Cycloclasticus pugetii PS-1: one gene and its partner. The protein of the gene in region 1 interacts with the protein of each later gene in a pairwise test. Links are inferred from orthologs where the notes say so. Each region holds a gene or a part of one and is shown in the gene's direction. Other genes may lie near its edges. The genes, in order: hypB and CYCPU_RS0100735.

Region 1 (3,147 bases):
AAATTATATCGAAGTAGCCATTCGTGCTTATGATCCTTGCTTGTCTTGCGCCACTCATGCTCTTGGTAAAATGCCATTACAGGTGGAGTTACGCGATGTTGAAGGAAAGTTATTACAGCAACTGGTTAAAAATAGTCAGGGTGAAGTAAGTGGCTAAGCTGCTGATTATTGGTTATGGCAATCCAGCGCGAGGTGATGATGGCTTAGGGCCTTTAGTTGCCGAACATATTGAATCGCTTAAGTCGCTAAGACATTGGCAACATATCGATGTGTTAACGGCGTACCAATTACAAATAGAAAACGTCATGGACTTGGTCGATTATCAAACCGTATTGTTTATTGATGCAGATAGCCAAATCAATAGCCCCTATCTTCTAACGCGTTGCCAGCCTGAAGTCGGGCAAAGTTATACCTCGCACGCATTGACACCAGATGCGTTATTAGCGGTTTACCAGCAGGTGTATAAAACAGCACCACCAGCCTGTTATTTATTGAAAATGGCTGGTTATGCATTTGAGTTAGGTCAGCCATTGTCGTCGATAGCCACTGATAACCTACGGTTAGCAAAGGACTTTGTTGAGCACTGTTGTCAACGGTCAGAGCAAAGCGTGCTATTTGATGATCATGAAATGATGGAGCTTAGTACTGCTTATGCATGAACTATCGTTGTTAGAGGGTGTACTAAGCATTATTGATGATAATGCAGACACTCAGGGCTACACATCAGTAAAAAAAGTGTGTTTAGAAATTGGAGCGCTTTCGTGTGTTGAGCCAGAGGCATTGCGATTTGGTTTTGATATAGTGATGAAAAATAGCGTAGCCGACGGCGCGATTCTGGATATTGTAACCATGCCAGGGCAGGCAATATGCCAACAATGTGGTTGCGAAACAAAAGTTTTTGAACTACATACGCCTTGTCCCGACTGCCAATCCTTTAGCTTGGATATCCAGTCTGGACTGGAGATGCGAGTGAGAGACTTGATTGTTAATTAGGAGAGATTTATGTGTACCACTTGTGGCTGCGGTTCGACTGAAACAGTAAACCATCAACATACTAGCAAAGAGAATGCAACTGATACGGCTGATCTTCGATTGGTGCAATTAGAAAAGGATGTGCTGGGAAAAAACAAACGCTATGCAGCAAAAAATAGACAGTATTTACAGCAACATGAGATTTTTGCATTGAATATTATCTCCAGTCCAGGCTCTGGTAAAACTTCATTATTAACGGCAACGATTGATGCGTTGAAAGATCAGCTGGACATTAATGTGATTGAAGGCGATCAGAGCAGTCAACTGGATGCTGAGCGCATTCGCAATTCTGGCGCGAAGGCTATTCAGATTAATACCGGTAAGGGTTGTCACTTGGATGCTCATCAGGTGGGGCATGCCATTGAGGACTTAAACCCAGCAGATAAAGGCGTGTTATTTATCGAAAATGTAGGCAATCTGGTCTGTCCGGCACCATTTGATCTTGGCGAGGCCTACAAGGTCGTTATGCTGTCAGTAACCGAAGGCGAAGACAAACCGCTTAAATACCCAGATATTTTTTATGCAGCGGATTTGATGATCATTAATAAAACTGATCTGTTGCCCTATGTTGATTTCAATATGGATAAATGTGTCGAATACGCTAAGCAGATCAATCCGAACTTAATAATTATTGAACTCTCAGCGACAAAGGGCGATGGTTTAAGCGAGTGGGTGCAATGGATCAAGGCGCAACGAACATTAAAGGCTGTTTAGGCGCGTCACTGAAATTTATAACGAACATTGTGCATAACCCACAGTAGATGATTAAAACAATCAATTTTAATATTATTTAGCAGAACCTGTTGGAGAAGAGGCTAGAGCACCAATCACAAGAAAACTCATCACATTAGCCAAGCAGTTGTAAGTCCAACTGCAGACGCAGCCAATAATGGCAGTAGAACGCGCATCCCCAGCCCCGGGCCGCCAATAAAGCTGGCTAATAATGCTTTAACAAGCGTGTTTGACGATGCAGCAATAACAATGCCCAATGCGGCGAGGTTGACTGATAAATCGGTGGTACTCATTCTAGACAGTGCCAGGTTAATCGGGTCCACATCGGCAATGCCCGATATCATTGCCATCAAATAAATACCCGCTTCACCAAAATAATCAATCGCTGCCTTACTTAACAAGATGACGAGCACCAATAAAGCGCCGAAAAACAGTGCAGATTTTAGCTCTAGTGGATTAATCAAATGGGTCATCTTAGCGGGTGTCTGAGCGGCTTTTTTATGCCAGATGACAAGTGATGATAATAAAACCACAGCCATCATAACTGACATGGGAACCAGTAGTTTACTGAACAGCGCTGGATTGATAAGGCTAGAAACCAATAGAACACGAGGAAACATGGTGCCACAGGCAAGTAAGATACCTGCCGCTAGCAGGTTCCTCATGGTCTCTTGCTTTTGGGATAACCGAGCATAATGCAAGGTCAAGGCAGTGGATGATGCCATACCTGCTGCTAGTGCAGTTAAGATGACCCCTCTGCTTGGCCCAGCTATCTTCATCGCAAAATAACCGCTGAATGAAATGCTTGCGATGAGAACAACCATCCACCATATTTCATAGGGATTTAAAGCTTGCCAAGGCCCATAACCACGGTCGGGGAGGATAGGCAGAAGAACGACAGAAATAAGAAGAAGTTGCAAAGCGGCATGCAGTTCCTTTTTTTCTAGTTTTTTTAACCAGCCATGTAATGCCTCTTTATATCGTAATAATATTGCTGTCAGTACAGCGATAGATGCTGCCAGATCTACATGCTCTAGGGTAGCAAATACGCCCAATATAAAGGTCAGCAGCATTGTAATGAGGCTGGTAATGCTGGCATCTTCGCTATTGTTTCGCTGCACTGTATAGGCCGTTGCTACGGTGATAGAGAATCCCAAAAAAATAAAACCTAATACCATTGCATCAAGGTACTGTGACAGCAAACCAGCTCCGCCACCCAGAAGCCCTGTCAGACCATATGTTCGCAGGCCAGCTATCCTTTCACCGTCTTTTGCTTCACGGGATTTCCAGCCACGTTCGGCACCGATAAGAAGACCTATAGCTAGCGCTATGCCCATAAGCGTTATCTGTTTAGCATCAACAAAACCGTTCACTTTTTTCTCC
Region 2 (3,202 bases), 680 kb from region 1 along the record:
CTGCAACGCCTAAAGTAACACCCAAAAAGGTCGCTTCTCCCCTGCCATCGCCGGTTAAAAAACCAGCCCTTTTTATGTCGCCACAGCCAACCTATCAACCTAAGCCAAAATACCCAAGCGTTGCAAGGCGAAGAGGCGTTGAAGGTTCGGTTATTTTTGATCTTTCAGTGGCTAATGATGGGCGTGTTACCCGAGCAATTATTATTCAAAGCTCTGGCTCATCTGCCCTTGACCGATCTGCCTTAAAAACAATTCAAACGTGGCGATTTCCTGCTAGCAAATTCAACTCTCTTTCCACCTATAAGCAAAAAATCGAGTTTCGACTGAACAGTTACTAAGCGCTTACCAGTCTAGCCAAATCGGTTTGCATACCGTTGGAAATGCTGACATTGCACCAATATCACTCCACTGACTCGATTGATGAAAATCCGAGCCACACGAAGCCAGTAAGCCTTTTTCAACACACAGCCTAGCCAATCTGTCCGTTTCTTGCTTGGTTTGCTGGCCAGAGACAACTTCCATCCCTCTACCACCTGCTGCAATAAAATCATCCAATAACGCCGACCGCTTAGTCCATGTCATTTTATACTTCAGTGGGTGCGCTAATACTGCCACCCCGCCTGCCTTTACTATCCAGTCGATAATGTTCGGTAACTCTGCCCAGCATTGTTTTACATCGCCCGGCTTTCCATCTCCCAAGTATTTCTTGAACGCCGTGGAGATATTCTTAACCACACCGAGTTCAACAAGATGCTGTGCAAAATGGGGCCGCCCAATCTGGCTATGGTTAGCAATTTCACTAACCCGATTAAAATCGATGGGGCCAACCAGTTTAGTTAACCGTTTGGCAATAATCTGTGCTCGATCAGCCCGTGCTTTTCCCTGCTGAGCGACCCCTTCTTTAATCGATGCACTATCGAGGCTTAAGTTCAAACCGACAACATGAACACCCACCCCTCGCCATTGCGTTGACAGTTCAACACCAGGAATAATCTTCAAGCCGTCATAACTGGCTGGCGACAATTGCTCATAAGCATCTACCGTATCATGGTCAGTAATGGCTAACATCTCAACACCCTTTGCTTTCGCCCGTTCAACCAAGTCATTGGGGGTTAATGTCCCATCAGAAATAAGGGTATGCGAATGAAGATCAATTTTTTTCATGCCATGAAGTTTACACCGTGAGGCAAACTTGAATGTTAAAATTGTTATTTATTGACCACAAACTTTTAACCATGCAGATTACTAAAGACACCGTTGTACGATTTAACTACATCTTAAAAAATGACGAACAAGAAATTATTGAGCGCTCTTCGGCTCAAGAACCCATCGCGTATTTACAAGGTCATGGCGGCATGATTCGTGGTGTTCAATTAGCACTTGAAGGCAAACAAGCAGGCGATAAGTTTAGCGTCAGTGTTGAACCAAAAGATGGTTATGGCGAACGTCTAGATAATTCAATTCAAAGCGTTCCAGTCAAACATTTAATGGGCGCTAAAAAATGGCGTCCAGGCATGATTGCCACCGTGCAAACTGAAAAAGGTCAGCACCAAGTCAACGTCGTAAAAGTGGGTAAATTTATGGCTAAGGTAGACACCAATCACCCCCTTGCAGGACAAACGCTTCACTTTGACATTGACATTGTTGATGTTCGAGCCGCCACACAAGAAGAAATTTCACACGGGCATGCTCATGGCGCAGGCGGCCACCACCACTAAACGTGACCTCTACAGCCAACACGCCCATTTTATATTCATTTCGTCGCTGCCCCTATGCCATGCGAGCCCGCTTAGCAATAAAGCACGCTGGTATTAAGGTGATCTTGCGTGAAGTTGTCTTGCGCAACAAGCCACCTGCCATGTTAGCGATCTCACCTAAAGGAACTGTGCCTGTGCTTCAGTTACCCACTGGTGAAGTCATTGATGAAAGCTGGGAAATTGTGCACTGGGCAACATCAATAAACGATAGCCAGTCCCTAAGGGGTTCTTCGGCGCGGGTTTTAGACGCTAACCGCCTAGTATCACTGAATGATAATGAATTTAAACAACACCTCGATCACTATAAATATGCTGATCGATTTCCCGACTTCTCAGCGGAGCACTATCGTACACAAGCTGAGGCTTTTCTTAGCCTTTTAGATCAACGATTAGCAGCGCATTCTTTTCTACTGGACGATGAACCCTCGATTGCAGACATTGGCATTTTTCCCTTTATTCGCCAGTTTGCGCATGTAGACATTGATTGGTTCAAGCAAACCCCTTACCCGTATTTGCAGCGCTGGTTTGAACACTATCTTTCTTCTGAACTGTTTACTAGCATTATGAACAAATACCCAGCTTGGGAAGAAGGCCAAGATACTCTTTTGTTCTAACCCTTTCTTTTAGCTTCTGCCTAGCATAAGATTAAAACCCGCCACGGAGATAACCATGCGTTTCCTTACACACCAACTTCTAGTTCCATTTATAGCTCTACTAACCTTGGCAGGTTGCGCCGGTATTACCTATCATGCACAACCACCGCAAATCAGCCTTAATAATATTGAACTGGTTAACGCACAACTGCTAGAGCAAGAATACGCATTAACCTTACGCATTCAAAATACAAACGACTTCCCGTTTTTCATTAAAGGGCTTAGTTATCAATTAGAAATTAATGGATCAGAATTTGCGCACGGGGTCAGCAGCCAATCGGTCAATATATTGCCTTATCAAGAAGCCTACCTAACGGTCTCTCTGATCAGCAATACATTGGGCGTAATCAGACAACTAGAAACACTCTCTGGCACTAACAAGACTGATTTACACTTTCGTTTAACCGGTAAAGTCAGCCATGGCACCGTTAACATTCCTGCCTCTATGTACAGCTTACCCTTTGTAAAAGAAGGTACCTTAAACCTTAATACGCTCTTAAAGAAATGAACCAACCAGAGATCTTTGTACTCTGACTTACAACAGCCTTTAAAAAAAGGAGACATCATGAAGCTGCTACTTCCAATCACCTTATCTTTACTATTAATCGCTTGTGCTGGCCCCAACCCATATGGCCCATCCAGCGAAGGCTACACCCGTAGTGAAGCTAATCAAACCTTACACGTCACAAATGGCATCATCCTTGATCTTCAGCCAGTCACCATCGATTCAGAAGGCAACGCCGTCGGTAAAATTGCCGGTGGTTTAATTGGCGGCATTGGTGGCAGCAGTGT

What was found.
Region 2: the proteins of hypB (region 1) and CYCPU_RS0100735 interact in binary tests that used the Escherichia coli proteins (3 or more experiments, as listed by UniProt). The link is inferred for Cycloclasticus pugetii PS-1 from one-to-one orthologs.

Annotation. Positions count from the first base shown.
Region 1 is NZ_ARVU01000001.1:824,645-827,791, forward strand. Bases 63-2,874 are described here. They hold hypB (hydrogenase nickel incorporation protein HypB), read left to right. Parts: upstream 63-1,002; coding sequence 1,003-1,746; downstream 1,747-2,874. Other genes in these bases: CYCPU_RS0104015 (Ni/Fe hydrogenase subunit alpha), read left to right, coding at 63-157; CYCPU_RS0104020 (hydrogenase maturation protease), read left to right, coding at 150-659; hypA (hydrogenase maturation nickel metallochaperone HypA), read left to right, coding at 652-993; CYCPU_RS0104035 (MgtC/SapB family protein), read right to left, coding at 1,875-2,874. Also shown: more of CYCPU_RS0104015, read left to right, coding at 1-62; more of CYCPU_RS0104035, read right to left, coding at 2,875-3,137. UniProt on the Escherichia coli protein: Involved in the maturation of [NiFe] hydrogenases. Required for nickel insertion into the metal center of the hydrogenase. Exhibits a low intrinsic GTPase activity, which is essential for nickel insertion.
Region 2 is NZ_ARVU01000001.1:148,542-151,743, reverse strand. The notes cover bases 91-2,957. They hold CYCPU_RS0100735 (FKBP-type peptidyl-prolyl cis-trans isomerase), read left to right. Parts: upstream 91-1,196; coding sequence 1,197-1,718; downstream 1,719-2,957. Other genes in these bases: CYCPU_RS0100725 (LEA/WHy family protein), read left to right, coding at 2,427-2,918; CYCPU_RS0100730 (glutathione S-transferase), read left to right, coding at 1,721-2,371; CYCPU_RS0100740 (PHP domain-containing protein), read right to left, coding at 343-1,164; CYCPU_RS0100745 (energy transducer TonB), read left to right, coding at 91-338. Also shown: more of CYCPU_RS0100745, read left to right, coding at 1-90; CYCPU_RS0100720 (glycine zipper 2TM domain-containing protein), read left to right, coding at 2,976-3,202. UniProt on the Escherichia coli protein: Folding helper with both chaperone and peptidyl-prolyl cis-trans isomerase (PPIase) activities. Chaperone activity prevents aggregation of unfolded or partially folded proteins and promotes their correct folding.